4 regions of the Micromonospora siamensis genome follow, and region 1 is predicted to be linked to each of the others. Evidence: riboswitches for the same ligand, from Rfam matches in the RefSeq annotation. Region 1 holds a riboswitch; each other region holds the start of a gene.
The links. A riboswitch is a leader RNA that binds a small molecule or an ion and turns the genes downstream of it on or off. The one in region 1 is predicted to bind cyclic di-AMP.
Positions count from the first base shown of each region.

Region 1 (3,800 bases):
GATACGTCCGCCGCAGGTCACCGGTCACGTACGCGGAGTCACCCGACTGTGGCGGGAGATCACCGGAACCGGCGGACGGGACATCATGGATTGCTCGGCGGGACTACCGTGGACCCAGCTCCGCTCGTCCGCCCGGACCGCCGTCCGGGGGCGTCCACCAGCGGGTAAGGAGATCACCATGTCACCCCCCACCAGTCGTGTCCGCCGCGCCGCGGCTCTGGTCGCGCTCGCGACCACCGGCGGCCTGCTGCTGCCCGTCTCGACCGCCCAGGCCGCGCCCCGGCAGCAGGCGCCGGTCGTCACGCAGGTGGCCACCCAGGTCACCACCGAGCTCGGGGCGACCGCCACCGCCCGGTACGCGCTCGCCACGACGCAGCCCACGCTCCGGCAGGGCTCCCGCGGTGCCGCGGTGACCACGCTGCAGCGGCGGTTGGCGGCCCTGCACTACGACCTCGGCACGATCGACGGCGACTTCGGGCCGTCGACGTTCCACGCGGTCGTCGCGTTCCAGAAGGTCAACGGGCTCTCCCGGGACGGCATCGTCGGCCCGAACACCTGGGCCAAGCTCAGCAGCCCGGTGATCCCGAAGCCGCGGTACCGGCACTCAGGGCTGTCGCTGGAGGCCAACCTGAGCCGGCAGGTGCTCTACCTGGCCCGTGACGGGCAGGTGATCCGGATCCTGGACGCCTCCAGCGGCAAGGCGAGCACCCCGACCGTGCGGGGCAACTTCTCGATCACCCGCCGGATCGACGGCTGGCGGCAGAGCGACCTCGGCATGCTGTGGAAGCCCAACTACTTCTACCGCGGGTACGCCGTCCACGGCGCCACCTCGGTGCCGAACTACCCGGCCAGCCACGGCTGCGTGCGGGTGACCATCCCGGCGATGAACCGGCTCTGGGGCACCATCAAGGTCGGCCTGCCGGTGCACGTGTACGCCTGACACCGCGACGCGACGAACGCCCGGCCGGGAACCCCGGCCGGGCGTTCGTCGTTGCTGCCACCGGACACCGCCTGACGGTGGTGTCCGACCTCGGACCGCTCGGGTCCGAGCAGGATCAGAGGCTGAGCCGCTGACCCGGGAAGATCAGGTTCGGGCTGTCGCCGACGACGCGCTTGTTGCGCTCGTACAGCGCCTCCCAGCCACCCGCCAGGTCGCGGGCGTCCGCGATCAGCGAGAGGGTGTCACCCGACTGCACCACGTAGGTGTCGCCGCTCGACGCCGACCGGGTCTGGCGGGTCTCGCGCCGCTCGGTGCCGCGCGAGGCACGCTGCTCGCCACGGTCCTCGCGGGAGGACTTCGCCTCGGAACGCCGCTCGGACTTACGCTCCGACCGGTCCTGGGACTTCCGCTCCGAGCGCTGCTCGGACTTGCGCTCCGACCGGTCCTCCGACTTGGTCGAGTAGCTCTTCGTCGAGCCACCCTTCTTGCCGCAGACCGGCCAGGCACCGATGCCCTGACCGTCCAGCACCTTCTCGGCGATGGCGATCTGCTCGCTGCGGCTGGCCAGGTCGGCCCGCGCGGCGTACTTCTGACCGCCGTACCCGTTCCAGGTGCTCCGGGTGAACTGCAGGCCTCCGTAGAAGCCGTTCCCGGTGTTGATGTGCCAGTTGCCACCGGACTCGCAGGCGGCGACGGCGTCCCAGTTGACACTGGACGCCTGCGCCGCGGTCGCCGGACCGAACAGCGCCATGGCGCCGGTGACGGCACCGGCGGCCAGCGTGCCGACGGCGACGCGGCCGGTGATCTGACGCGTACGGGCCCGACGGTGACGGGCCTGGTAATCAGTTGCCATCTGTCGTTTCCTCCACGCCGACGAGGTGAGCTGTCGGGTTCGGGCCGAGGAGCCCGGCCGCACTGGGCGGCTTCACCCCGAGGTGTCATGCACCGAGGAACGTGTGGGTCCCCCGCTCTCTGCCTGAGGTCCAGGTACCACGGGCGGCGGCAGGATTAGGCGTTACCGTCCGTGGTGTCCGCGAGGAGCGGACGGATTCGACGCTAGGAGCGGTTGGTGCCGATTGCCCACTTCTTGTGAAGTTCTTCACCCGGACGGGCGATCGGGAGTTTTTCTCGCCGTGGCCTGGTTCGGTCGGTGGATCCGACCGCGCAACGTCCCACCAGGACACCCGGAAAAGCGCATCTGAACTGGGAAAATGCCGGAGCGCGAGGACCGTTGTGGACGGCGGCGAGGAGGGCCACGACCCCGCCCGGCGGGCCGGGAAGGTCTGCGGCGAACCAGCCGAGCGGGGCGGTCCGCACCGGACCTTCGGCGACCGTCGGTGACCGTTCATCGACGGCCGGCGGGACCTTCGACAACGATCGGACGACCCATTGTCCTCACCCGCGGTAACGTCACGAATACGCAGCGTCCACCCGGGACCTGTCACCGTCGGGCCGGCGACACCGCCCGGTCAAGGGTGGCCGGGCACGCCGGCGGCATCGGGCCAGAGCCGAGCGAGCGCCTCGGCCGGATACGGCGTCGTCTTCGGACCGTTCACCAGCCCGGCGTAGAAGTCGTTCATCCGCTCGGCGAGCGGGCCGAAGCGGTGGATGATCCGGGCGGCTCGCTCCGAGCGTTCCGCCGCCGGGTCACCGGCCACCACGGCGCGGATCGCCGCCGCCCGCTCCTCCCCCGGCCGCAACCCGGCCACCAGCCAGTTGACCAGGTACCGGGCCGTGTCGTAGCGGTCGAAGTCGCGGTGCGCCGCAAGGAACCTCCGCTCGTCGGCACAGAGGTCGAACGACGGGTGCAGGGCCAGCCCGAAGTCGGCGACGTAGACGCCCTCGCCGTCGGTCAGGACGTTGAGCGGGTGGGCGTCGAAGTGCACCATTCCCCGCGTACGCATCTCGGCCACCGCCGCCGCCCAGCCGGCGGCGACCCGCTCGATCGCGGCGTCCGCGACCGTGCCGCCCGCACCGACCCGCGCGGTCAGCCACTCGTGCACCGTGTACGGCAGGTGCTCCATGACGAGCACCAGCCGGGCCCGCGCCTCGGCGAGCTGCCGCAGCCGTTCGGCGACGGCCGCCGAGCCGCCCCAGTAGCGCACGGAACGGTCGAGCTCCGCCGGCACCGGCGGGGACGCCTCGGCGGGCAGCTCCCGCCAGTGGTACAGCAGCGGGAAGGCGCTCGCCTCGCCGGCCAGCACCCAACCGGTGGTCAGCGTGTGCGTCGCCAGCTCCCGCCAGGCGCCGAAGCCGGTGGAGCCGACCCCGTACTGGTAGTACAGCGGCAGCCCGAAGACGTTCGCGGTGGACCCGCGGTGAACGGCCTGCCGCTCCAGATCGGTCAGCGGCACCTGCTTGACGAAGACCGCGACGCCGTCGACGGTCGACCGTGCGGTGCGACCGCCGATGCCCGTACCCAGCGGGGTGGCCGCGTCGATCAGCCGCTCGAACCGGGCGTCGTCGAGCGCGGACAGCGCGGCCGACAGGCGGTGGTGGCGTGCGGCACGGGCGGCCACGTCCGACGGACCGGCGGCGCCCGTCACCCCGCCGTCCCCCCGCACCCGGGCGATCATGCCAGCCCGCTGAGGGCCGCGCTGTCCCCCCGAACGCCCGATCGGGCCAGATGTCAGGGCGTCGGGCTGGCGGCGTTCGGAGCGAGACCGCCGGTGGCCACCGCGGGCACCCGCCGGCCGGCCGGGCCGTCGGGCAGCAGGGTGGCCACCTCGGCGACCAGGCCGTCGAGGTCGTCGCCGACGGTCTGCGAGCACACCCGCAGGCTGCGCCGGTCGGTCAGGGCCCGGATGTCCTCGGGCAGCGCCTGCGGGTCGGGCAGCGGCGTGTCGCCCAGCAGCACCGG
Region 1 covers NZ_LT607751.1:3,974,232-3,978,031, forward strand. The annotation lists gene GA0074704_RS18495 (L,D-transpeptidase family protein) at 179-940, shown strand; gene GA0074704_RS18500 (LysM peptidoglycan-binding domain-containing protein) at 1,056-1,793, opposite strand; cyclic di-AMP (ydaO/yuaA leader) riboswitch at 1,794-1,965, opposite strand; gene GA0074704_RS18505 (hypothetical protein) at 2,410-3,504, opposite strand; gene GA0074704_RS18510 (TIR domain-containing protein) at 3,570-3,800, opposite strand, start outside.

Region 2 (3,800 bases), 1.2 Mb from region 1:
GAAGAACGGGTTGTCCAGGTGGGTGGTGGCATGGGCGTCGAACGCCAGCATCCACTCGTTGAAGCTCTGGTCGCCGGGTCGGGTGCCGAGGAAGACCCCGCTCGGGTCGGCCCAGCCGCGCCAGGTCACCCCGACGGCCGCGGCGAGGTAGGCCAGCGCCGCGAACAGCACGGACCGCCACCCGGCCCGCCGGGCGGGCCGACCCGCGTCCGGCGTGGCCTCCCGCTCGGCCTTCCCGCCGGCAGCGTCCGCCGCGACCGCCCCGCCCGCGTCGGTCACCGCGCGGGGCTCGGTGGACCTGGCCGCCCCGTCGGGCGGCCCGGCGTCGGCGCGGGTGGTGTCGGCGTCGGTCGGGGCGAGGCTGGACTGGCGTTCCGTCACCCGTGGGATCTTACGGCCGCCACCGGCCTGTTCAGCGGTACGCCTCGACCAGCGCCAGCACCGCCGCCGGGTCCTGCACGTGGGCGTTGTGGCCGAGCCCGGGCAGGGTCACCACCGGTACCCCCAGCGCGCCGAGCTGATCGTCGGTCACCATCGGGTCGTCCTCGCCCCGGGCCAGCAGGACCGGGGCGTCGGTGCCGGCCAGCAGGGCGGGCAGGTCGGGCGCGCCGACGGCGAAGGCGCCCGGGTCCATGGCGATCCGCCACCGCCCGTCCTCGCTGCGCAGGCCCGCGTCGACGACCGGATGGTCCGGGGCGAACAGCCCGGTCAGACCGGCCACCCGCAGGTAGCGCCGGGCCGCCTCGTCCCGGGTGGCGAACCAGGTGACCGGTCGCTGGGCCAGCTCGCCGGCCCTGGCCAGTTCGGCCGGCGACCAGACTGCCTTGATGCCGAGCCCGACCACGGCGGCGACGGGCAACCCGGCCGTCCGGGCGGCCAGTGCCAGGCCCACCACCCCGCCCAGGGAGTGCCCGAGGACGACCAGCCGGTCCCGGCCGTCGAGTCCGCCGGCCACCCGGTCGGCGAGCCCGTGGAAGGAGTACCGGGACAGCCCGGGTGACCAGCCGTGGCCGGCGAGGTCCGGCGCCAGCCACCGGCCGGGCCAGTCGCGTTCCAGCAGGGGCGCCCACGGCAGCCACACCTCGCCGGTGGCGCCCATCCCGTGCAGGAGCAGCAGCAGGGGCCGGCCATCCGCCTCATCGACCATGGTGCGCAGTCTGCCACCGGTCGGACACGCCGCGCGAGGCCCGCCGTACGCGAACCGGACGCCGGCCCCCGTGGGGAGCCGGCGTCCGGTCGGTTCGTCGCGTGCGTCAGGCGGAGTAGCCGCGGGTGGCGATCCAGTTCGCCAGGTCGGCGGCGCTGATCCAGTACGCCGGCAGCGACGGGTCGGCCGAGTCGGCGATCCGTAGGGTCCGGCCGTTGTCCTGGTAGCCGACCACCGCGATGTAGTGGCCGCCCGGGAAGGAGTGCCAGCCGCCCTGGGTGTCGGTGGCGTCCCCGGCGATGTTGGCCACGACGCCGCGGCCGCTGCTGACCGCCTCGACCACGTCGGCGCTGAGCCGCTCGATCTGCGCCGACGACGGGCTGCCGGCGAACATCGTCGTCCGGTACGGGGAGCCCTTCACCATCTGGTTGAGCACCCGGGTGGTGTCCTCGGCGGAGTTGGTGCCCATCTCGGTGGTGCCGAGCGGGCCGGCGAGACCGTCCTGGGTCGTCTCGACGCCGCTGGCGCTCAGGGCGTTGCGCACGGCGGCCGGGCCGCAGTTGTAGTAGGTCGTCTGGGCCTCGTAGGTGTAGTCGAGCACCTTGGACGCCGGCGGCTTCTTAGCCGCGGGCTTCTCGGCGACGACCTTCTTCGCCACGGCCTTCTTCGCCACGGCCTGCTTGGTCGCCGCCGGCTTGGGGGCGCTGGTGGTGAGGTCCGGGTCCGGGGTGGCGGTCGCCGACGGCGACGCCGACGGGCTGACCGGCGCGGCGGCCGCGACGCGGGCCTGGTCACGGCTGGCGGCCTCGTCGAGGCGGGGGGCGACCTCGGCCACCGCCGCGGTCTCCTGCCGGGCCGGCGCCTGCGCGGGGCCGGCGATCAGCACACCGGTGGTGGACGCCGCCACGAGCGTCGCCGCCGCGGCGACCACGACCTGGTAGGGACGTTCGGTGGCGAGGCGCCGCAGCTGTCGCTTGAGGTGGTGCTTCACGTCTTTCCTCCACGGTACGGGGGGGGAGAGCGGCGCACCCCACCGAGGCGCGGAGGACTCACGCGCGGAAGGGGACGTCGGCCGGGGGCGGGCCGCTCGCGGGGATGGCGCCCGGTCAGCCGGGCGGAAGGTGGAACGCGGCGCTCAGCTCGCGCGCCCGGCGAGGGCGAGCGACGGCACCGCGGCACCGTGAAGGCGGAACAACCAAGGGGTGGGTTCGGGCACGGGTGGAGCTCCTTCCGCGACCGCCTACCGGGTTAGCTGACGGATTCGGGCGGGAAGAGCGCCCTACCGCGGGCCGTGGCCCTGCGGATTCACCCCGACGTACCTGGGTCCCCGGTTCGTGAACACGATTCGGCGGGTCCGTGCGGCGTCGCCACCTGCGATCGAGAACCGCTCCGGACCGCGCCGACACTACTGGTCGGTCATTGGCCTGCCAAGCCCTTGCCAGCTGCGGAAACACCGCCTGCACCGACGACGGTTTCCGCATTCGCGCACTGACCGCACTCAATGGGGACGGCGGTTCCACCCGGGCCGGAAAGGCGGGAACGGGACGGTCGGTGACCGAATTTCCCCAGTCGATCTCCGGGCTGCCCCCAAGCGTTCCCGATGACCGTTTCCGGTGAGAGGTGACCGGCGTCACCCAAATAAGCCGGGGCTCAACCGACCCGGGCGGGGCGCCACCGGGTCGCCGTGGTCGACGCGGTCGCCGGGGCGGAAGCCGGCGCCGGGACCGCGCGCTGCCGCGGCGCCGGCGCCACCCGGAGCCGCTGAGCCGCCGCGTACGCCTCGGCCGAGAGGGCACGGGCCGACTCGGCGGACAACTCGGCCGCCCGCCACGCCGAGCGCTCCCGCTCGGCGGCCACCCGGTAGCCGGCCAGCCGCCCGTCCCGGACCGCCCGGGCCAGGGCGACCTCCTGCTCCGCCGGGTGCCGGCGGGGGTCCCACCCGTCCCGGTGGCCGAAGACGTCACTGAGCTGGCGGGCCGTCAACTCACCGCGCCAGTGCGCCGCCATCGCCGCCTGGTGCAGCCAGCGCTCGCGCAGCGCGTACTCGGCCGGGGTGCGCGGGGTACGCGGGGCCGGCATCGCGTCGGCGCCGGTGAACCGGCGGGCGACCGTCTCCGCCTCGTCGTACGCCTGCCAGGCCCGGTCGACCTCCTCCTGGGCGGCCAGCCACTCCGAGCGCCGGCGGCGGGCGGTCTGGGCCGCGCCGGTCGCCGCCACGGCGACCTCGTCGGCGTACCGGCGCAGGTCGGCCGCCGCCGCGGCGGCGAGGGCGGCGGCCGAGCCGGGGGCGGGTTCATCGTCGGGCGTCCGGTCCCGGTCGGGGCGGGCGACCAGCACGGCCAGTACGGACAGGGAGAGCACGAGCAGCGCCGACCAGATGGCGACGGCCTGCGGGACCTCGATCAGGAACTGCTGGAGGACAATGTTCATGACGGCACCTCGCAGGGAGCGGACGCGGTGGAGCGGGGTAACCGCAGTCGCCGGTCGGGTGGGCGCCGTCGCGGGCGCCACATCCGCCGGCCGGCGGAGTGCGGTGATCAGGTCGAGGAAGCGGTGGCGGGCGCGTGGCCCGCGGATCCGTCAGGCCACGGGCGGGGCGCGCGGGCCGGTGGCTGCCACCGGCCGCCCGGCCGGCACGGATCGGGACCCGGCC
Region 2 covers NZ_LT607751.1:2,798,120-2,801,919, reverse strand. The annotation lists gene GA0074704_RS12950 (hypothetical protein) at 1-381, opposite strand, end outside; gene GA0074704_RS12945 (alpha/beta fold hydrolase) at 413-1,147, opposite strand; gene GA0074704_RS12940 (C39 family peptidase) at 1,254-2,138, opposite strand; cyclic di-AMP (ydaO/yuaA leader) riboswitch at 2,370-2,508, opposite strand; gene GA0074704_RS12935 (hypothetical protein) at 2,798-3,577, opposite strand; gene GA0074704_RS12930 (hypothetical protein) at 3,728-3,800, opposite strand, start outside.
Region 2: another riboswitch for cyclic di-AMP. It lies ahead of GA0074704_RS12940 (C39 family peptidase); the one in region 1 lies ahead of GA0074704_RS18500 (LysM peptidoglycan-binding domain-containing protein).

Region 3 (3,800 bases), 3.0 Mb from region 1:
GGCGCGGACGGTGGCCAGGTAGCCGAAACCGGGACCGTACTGCTGGAGGAGAAGGCGGATCCCGTCGGCGAGTCGGGGCTCGTCGGCGGCGAAAGCGGACCAGGAAGCCATGCCGACAGTCTATCGAACATGCGTTCTAATTCGCAGTCCGACACGCAGGTCACCCACCCCGATCGTGCCCGTGTCGCATCGCTATGGTGGTGCGATGCTGCTCTCCGACCGCGACCTGGTCTCCGAGATCAAGGCGGGCTCGCTCGCGTTGGAGCCGTTCGAGCCCACGCTGGTGCAGCCGTCCAGCATCGACGTACGCCTGGACCGGCTCTTCCGGGTCTTCAACAACCACCTCTACACCCACATCGACCCGTCGGCACAGCAGGACGACCTGACCTCGGCGGTGGAGGTGCCGGACGGCGAGCCGTTCGTGCTGCACCCGGGCGAGTTCGTGCTCGCCTCCACGCTGGAGGTCGTCACCCTCGGCGACCAGTTGGCCGCCCGGCTGGAGGGCAAGTCGAGCCTGGGCCGGCTCGGCCTGCTCACCCACTCGACCGCCGGCTTCATCGACCCGGGCTTCTCCGGCCACGTCACGCTGGAGCTGTCCAACGTGGCGAACCTGCCGATCACGCTCTGGCCGGGCATGAAGATCGGCCAGCTCTGCATCTTCCGGCTCTCGTCGCCGGCCGAGCACCCGTACGGCTCGGCGGTCTACGGCTCCCGCTACCAGGGGCAGCGCGGCCCGACGCCGAGCCGCTCCTGGCAGCAGTGGCGCACCTGGCCGACCCGTTGATCCGGCCGGCCAGGCGCTCCCGCGTGCCCCTCAGGGGCGGCCGTAGCTGTTGACCGGGCCGTCGTCGACGCGCTTCATCTTGATCGGGACGCCGGCCTGGGAGGCGTGCACCACCCAGCCGTTGCCGACGTACATGCCGACGTGGTGCAGGTCGGGGTAGTAGAAGACCAGGTCGCCGGGGCGCAGGTCGGCACGGCTGACCCTGGCCGTCACCTGGCGCTGCTGGCGGGCGTTGTGCGGCAGGCTCACCCCGGCCTTCGCCCAGGCGGCGAGCACCAGGCCGGAGCAGTCGAACGCGTTCGGCCCCTCGGCGCCCCAGACGTACGGCTTGCCGATCTGGGCGCAGGCGAACTTGACCACGGCTCCGGCGTCGCCGCCGGGCCAGGTCGCGGGGCAGGGGGCGGGGCGCAGCGGCCCGCCGCCGCCGTTGCCGTACGTGGTGAGCCGCAGCTTCTGTAGCCGGTCGATCTCGGCGTTGATCTGCCGCTTCTTCGCGGCGAGCTGCGCCTCGGTGCGGGTGAGCTGGGCGACCATCCGGTCCAGTGGCTGTTTCTGCGCGGCCAGTTCGTCGCGGAGCTGGGCGACCGTACGCACCTGGCGCTGCTGGCGGTCGGCGAACCGGTCGAGCAGTTCCAGGCCGTCGACCACCTCGCTGGGGGTACGGCTGGCCAGCAGCGCGTTGACGGCGGAGAGGTTGTCGCCCTTGTACGCCTCGGCGGCGAGGCCGCTGACCTGGTTCATCGCCAGGTCGACCTGGAGCTGGAGCGGTTCGATCCGCCGGGCGAGGGCGTCGGCCTGGCGGCGCTTGACGGCCAGGTCCGCCCGGGTCGCGTTGTGCTGTTCGATGATCGGTTCGAGCCGGTTCCAGTCCCGGTCGATCTGCTGCTCGATCTCGGTGACCGACGGCTCGGCGTGGGCCACCGTGGCGCCACCGGTCAGGACGACGGCGACGCCGGCCAGGGCGGCGAGTGCGGTGGTGAAGCGGGACCAGCGTGGGCGCGGCGCAGCCGCCGGATGGCCGGGGACCGGCCGGGCCGACGGCGGCCGCGGGGCATGGTGTGCCACCGGGAGACGTACTCCTTCACGTCGACCGCCTACCGGGTTAGCTGACGGGTTCGGGCGGGAAGGGGTCGCCCTACCGCAGTGGCTGCGGATTCACCCCGGCGTACCTGGGTCCCCGGCTCGCCCGCGGGCGACTCGGCGGTGTCGGACCGCCACCGCCCGGGTTGGGCGATGCGCACCGGTCGACGACTCATCAGATTAGGGATCGTCGTTGTCCGTCCGCAACCCGCCCCGCCGCCAGATGCGGCAACCCGGCCGCCAACTGCCGAAGCTTTTTTTCGTAGACACCCATATTCCTGCAAGGTATTGACCGGAACCCATGCAGCGGCGAGGGTGAGGGAGCAGGCAACCATCGGCGATCAGGAGGTTCGATGCACCTCTCATCCGGCCCGACACGGAGACGGCTGCTGCTGGCGGCCACCGCCGCCGCGGCCAGCGTCCTCGTGGCCGGCGGCCCCACCACCGCCGCACCCCGCACCGACGCGGCCGCCGAACCCGGCGACCGGCAGCAGCAGTACGCCGCGGCAGCGGCCGAGTACGGCGTCCCGGAGACCGTCCTGCTCGGCGTCTCCTACCTGGAGTCCCGGTGGGACACCCACGCCGGGCAACCGAGCACCAGCGGCGGCTACGGCCCGATGCACCTCACCGACGCCGAGCAGGTCGCGTCGACCCCGTCCAGCGCCCACGTGGACACCGACGAGGACCCGCGCGGCGACGACTCCCGCCCGCTCACCCTGGACCCGGCCGTCGCCGCCGCACCCGCCGGCGACGCGCTGCCCCGGGCGTCCCTGCAGACCGTCGACGCCGCCGCCGCGCTCACCGGCCTCCCCGTGGAGGTCCTGCGCACCGACGCGAGCGCCAACATCCGCGGTGGCGCGGCGCTGCTCGCGTCGTACCAGAAGGAGCTGGGCGGGCCGGTCGGCGCCGGCGGCGACCCCGCGGCCTGGTACGCCGCGGTGGCCCGGTACTCCGGCGCGGACACCGAGGACGCCGCGGCGGCCTTCGCCGACGAGGTGTACGACCAGATCGGCCTCGGTGCGGCCCGGACCACCGACGACGGTCAGCGGGTCGACCTCGCCGCCACCGCCGTCACGCCGGACGAGTCGGGGCTGCACCGGCTGGGGCTGCGCCGCGCCGAGCGGCCGGACGGTCTGGAGTGCCCGGTCCGGCTGGCCTGCGAGTGGGTCCCCGCGCCCTACGGGCAGTACGGGCCGGCCGCGGGCGACTACGGCAACCACGACATCGGCAACCGGCCGTCCCAGCAGAAGATCGAGTACATCGTCATCCACGACACCGAGGGCTACTTCGGCCCGAGCGTGAAGCTGGTCCAGACGGTGACCTACCTCGGCTGGCACTACACGCTGCGCTCGGTCGACGGCTACGTCGCCCAGCACATCAAGGCCAAGGACGTCGGCTGGCACGCCGGCAACTGGTACGTCAACGCCAAGTCCATCGGCATCGAGCACGAGGGCTTCGCCGGGCACGGCACCTGGTACACCGAGGCGATGTACCGGACGTCGGCCAAGCTGGTCCGGCACCTGGCGCTGCGTTTCCAGATCCCGCTGGACCGCCAGCACATCATCGGCCACGACAACGTCCCCGGCACCACCGCCGGCACGGTACGCGGCATGCACTGGGACCCGGGGCCGTACTGGGACTGGTCGCACTACTTCGACCTGATGAAGGCGCCGTTCCGCTCGACCGGCACCCCGCACACCGGCCTCGTCACCATCGACCCGGACTTCGCCACCAACCAGCCGGCCTTCACCGGTTGCAACCAGCAGCCGCCCGGTGTGCCGAAGCCGACCCCGCCGGCCGCACCCTGCCCGCTGCGCGGGTCGTCCTCGGTGATCCTGCGTACCGCGCCGAGCCTCGCCGCGCCGCTGGTCAACGACCCGGGGCTGCGCCCGGACGGGACACCCGACACCATGTACGTCTCCGACCACGGCGCCCG
Region 3 covers NZ_LT607751.1:714,422-718,221, reverse strand. The annotation lists gene GA0074704_RS03300 (pyridoxamine 5'-phosphate oxidase family protein) at 1-111, opposite strand, end outside; gene dcd (dCTP deaminase) at 206-784, shown strand; gene GA0074704_RS03290 (C40 family peptidase) at 815-1,849, opposite strand; cyclic di-AMP (ydaO/yuaA leader) riboswitch at 1,860-1,997, opposite strand; gene GA0074704_RS03285 (N-acetylmuramoyl-L-alanine amidase) at 2,218-3,800, shown strand, end outside.
Region 3: another riboswitch for cyclic di-AMP. It lies ahead of GA0074704_RS03290 (C40 family peptidase); the one in region 1 lies ahead of GA0074704_RS18500 (LysM peptidoglycan-binding domain-containing protein).

Region 4 (3,800 bases), 1.3 Mb from region 1:
CACGCCGGTGCGCCGCGCCCGGCCGAAGCGCGACCCGTACCAGCTGGCCGGTGGGGTCCGCGAGCTGAGCACCTTCGCCGATCGGCAGCGGGCCGCCCGGGAGGCGGCCCGGGAGCGGCCGGAGGACTACCGCGACTTCGCCCACGTGGTGGTCGACGAGTCGCAGGACGTCTCGCCGATGCAGTGGCGGATGGTGGGCCGGCGGGGCCGGCTGGCGTCCTGGACGGTGGTCGGTGATCCGGCGCAGACGGCCTGGGCGGGCGACCCGGACGAGCTGGACCGGGCCCGGGACCAGGCGTTGGGGCGGCGCCGCCGGCACCGGTTCACGCTGACCACCAACTACCGGAACTCGGCGGAGATCTTCGCGGTGGCGGCGGCGGAGATCCGCCGGCTGCACCCGGACCTCGCGCTGCCCACCGCGGTGCGCTCCACCGGCGTGGACCCGGTGCAGCGTTCGGTGCCGGCGGCGCAGCTGCCGGCGGCGACCGTCGAGGCGGTCGCCGCGCTGCTGGGCGAGGTGGAGGGGACGGTGGGCGTGATCGCGCCGGTGCCGCGCCGCGACGAGGTCGCCGGCTGGCTGGCCGGGGTCACCGACCCGCGGTTGCAGGTGGTGAACAGCCTCCAGTCCAAGGGCATGGAGTACGACGGGGTGGTGCTGGTCGCGCCGGGCGAGATCCGGGCCGAGCCGTCCGGGGTACGCACGCTCTACGTCGCGCTGTCCCGGGCCACCCAGCGGCTGACCGTGCTCGACGCGTCCTGACGGGCCGGGTGAGCACCTCGGTCGGGCACCCGACCCGTCAGTTGCACATATTGCAATGTGAACATAGATTGGGCTGGGTTCGCGGCTAGGACGGAGGGTGTGGGCGTGGGCGCAGGTCATGACCACCAGGGCGCGGTCAGCAACGCCGCGCAGCGCCACCGCGGCCGGCTCTGGGCCGCCTTCGGCCTGCTCACCGCGCTGATGCTGGTGGAGGCGGTGGCGGCCTTCGCGACCGGCTCGCTGGCCCTGCTCTCCGACGCCGGGCACATGTTCACCGACGTCCTCGGCATCGGCATGGCCCTGGCCGCGATCACCGCGACCCGGCGGGCCACCGACGATCCGCAGCGCACCTTCGGCCTCTACCGGCTGGAGGTGCTGGCCGCGCTGGCCAACGCCGTGCTGCTCTTCGGGGTCGCGCTCTACGTCCTGGTCGAGGCGGTCCGCCGCTTCGGTGACCCACCGCAGGTGCTGGCCGCGCCGATGCTCGCGGTGGCCGTGGCCGGCCTGCTCGCCAACCTGGTCGCCTTCGCCCTGCTGCGCCCCGGCGCCCAGGAGAGCATCAACCTGCGCGGGGCGTACCTGGAGGTGCTCGGGGACCTGCTCGGCTCGCTCGGCGTGATCGCCGCGGCGCTGCTGATCGCGCTGACCGGCTGGTGGTGGGCCGACCCGGTGGTGGCGATCGCGATCGGCGTGTTCATCCTGCCCCGCACCTGGCGGCTGGGGCGGGCCGCCGTGCGGATCCTGGTCCAGGCCGCCCCGGACCACCTCCAGGTGACCGCCGTGCACGACCGGCTGACCGCGGTGCCCGGTGTCGCCGAGGTGCACGACCTGCACGTCTGGACGCTCACCTCCGGCATGGACGTCGCCTCGGCGCACCTGACCATGGTGCCCGGCGCGGAGGTGGGTACGGTGCTGCGGGCCGCCCGGGTGGCGCTGCACGAGGACTTCCGGATCGACCACGCGACGTTGCAGGTCGAACCCGGAGCGTCAGCCGGCGCCTGCGGGTCGATCGAGTGGTGATTAGCACAGGCTTAATTCTTTCCGGCTATCGTGGTCTTATGCCCCATTTGCAACTCTTGCCCCGCGCGTTGCGGGGAGCCGCGCCGCATGCGGCCGTCGCCGCGCCGGTAGGCTCGGCCACGGCCACCGCCGGGCGGCGCCCTCCGGCGCCTGCGGCGGCCGCCGCCTAATCGCCCGCCATGGCGAGCCGGGGAACCACGTCCGTGGGGTGCATCCGCGTCAGCGGTAGGGATCTTCCGTCCCGAACCCGTCAGCTAACCCGGTCGGCGGCTGACGGAAGGACATGTGCATGCCAGTAGTGGGCCCCGTACGACGTACCGCCGCCCGGGTGGCGGCCCTGATGGTGACGACGCTCGCCCTCGGCACCGGCGTCGGCCCGGTCACCCCCGCCCTCGCCGCGCCCGCCGTCGGCCCGCTCGCCGCCGCCAAGGCGCCCAACGGCGACGACGAGGGCGGCACCGAGAAGCTGCGCGAACAACTCGACGCCGCCAGCAAGGGCTGGATCGACGCCCGGACCGCGCTGGCCCGCTCCACCAAACGGCAGAAGGACCTCGCGACCCAGCTCAAGACCATCGAGGGCGAGCTGGGCGTCCGCGACGCCAAGGTCGGCGAGATCGCCGGGGTGGCGTACCGGACCGGCCGGCTCGGCACGGCCGCGGTGCTGCTCAACAGCGGCAGCCCCGACGCGTTCATGGAACGCGCCGCCACGCTCGACCAGGTGGCCGCCAACGAGGACCGGGCGCTGCGCGGACTGCTCGACACCCGGGACCGGGCCAACCGCACCAAGGTCGCCCTGGACGGCGAGATCGTCGAGCAGCGCAAGCAGGTGCTGGTGATGGCCAAGCGCAAGCAGCAGGCCGAGGAGGCCCTGGAGGTCGCCGCGGCCGAGGCCAAGCGGGAGGCCGCCGCCGCGCGGCGCAGCAGCTCCTCCGGCGGCGGCGACGGCACCGGCGGCACCTCCTCCGCCAACGCCGATCCGGCCCCCCGCAACTCCGACGGCTCGTGGCCGCCCGAGTCCTGCAGCATCGACGACCCCACCCCGGCCAGCGGCTGCATCACCCCGCGCACCCTGCACGCCCTGGAGCAGGCCAAGGCCGCCGGCTTCACCCGGTACGTCTCCTGCCACCGCCCCAGCGGATCCGGCGAGCACCCCAAGGGTCGGGCCTGCGACTTCGCCGCCGAGAAGGGCGGCTTCGGCGGCGACGCCACCGGCGGGGACAAGACGTACGGCGACAACCTGGCCGCCTACTTCATCCGCAACGCCGACCGGCTCGCCGTGCTCTACGTGATCTGGTACCGGCAGATCTGGCTGCCCAGCAGCGGGTGGAAGTCGTACAGCGGGGCCGGTGGGGACCCGTCCAGCGACCACACCAACCACGTGCACCTGTCGGTCTACTGACCGGTCTACGCTCCGGGACGTACGCCGGATGTCGCCGCCCGGGCCACGACGTGGCGGGCCCGGGCGGCGAGCATCGGGAAGCATGAGCCGACTCTCCCCCGCCGGGCGCAAGGCCCTGCTCACCCTGCACCTGGTCACCTCGCTGGGTTGGCTCGGCGCGGACCTGGTGCTGCTCACCCTCGGCCTCGCCGGCTGGCGCGGCGCCGAGCCCACAGTGGTCTATCCGGCGGCCGGACTCCTGGTCACCTACCTCTTCGCCCCGCTGAGCGTGCTGGTCTGGCTGGTCGGCGTGGCCAGTGCCGTGCTCACCCCGTGGGGGCTGCTGCGCTGGCGGTGGGTGCTGGTCAAGCTGGTGCTCACCACGGTCATGCTGGGGCTGGTCCTGCTGCTGCTCACCCCGCGACTGCGGGCGGTCGGCGCGGCGGCGCCGCACCTCGACGGCCATGATCGGGCCGACCTGATCGTCCCGCCGGCGATCTCCACCAGCCTGCTGCTGGTCGCCACGGCCGTCTCGACCTACAAGCCGTGGGGCCGGCGGCGACCGGCGGCCCGGCGACGGAGCTGACCGTCGCGGGTCAGCCGGTGGCCGGGGCGGCGTCCTCCTCCAGCGCCGCGCCGAGC
Region 4 covers NZ_LT607751.1:5,270,532-5,274,331, forward strand. The annotation lists gene GA0074704_RS23925 (HelD family protein) at 1-760, shown strand, start outside; gene GA0074704_RS23930 (cation diffusion facilitator family transporter) at 866-1,780, shown strand; cyclic di-AMP (ydaO/yuaA leader) riboswitch at 1,934-2,065, shown strand; gene GA0074704_RS23935 (coiled-coil domain-containing protein) at 2,070-3,179, shown strand; gene GA0074704_RS23940 (hypothetical protein) at 3,262-3,744, shown strand; gene GA0074704_RS23945 (hypothetical protein) at 3,755-3,800, opposite strand, start outside.
Region 4: another riboswitch for cyclic di-AMP. It lies ahead of GA0074704_RS23935 (coiled-coil domain-containing protein); the one in region 1 lies ahead of GA0074704_RS18500 (LysM peptidoglycan-binding domain-containing protein).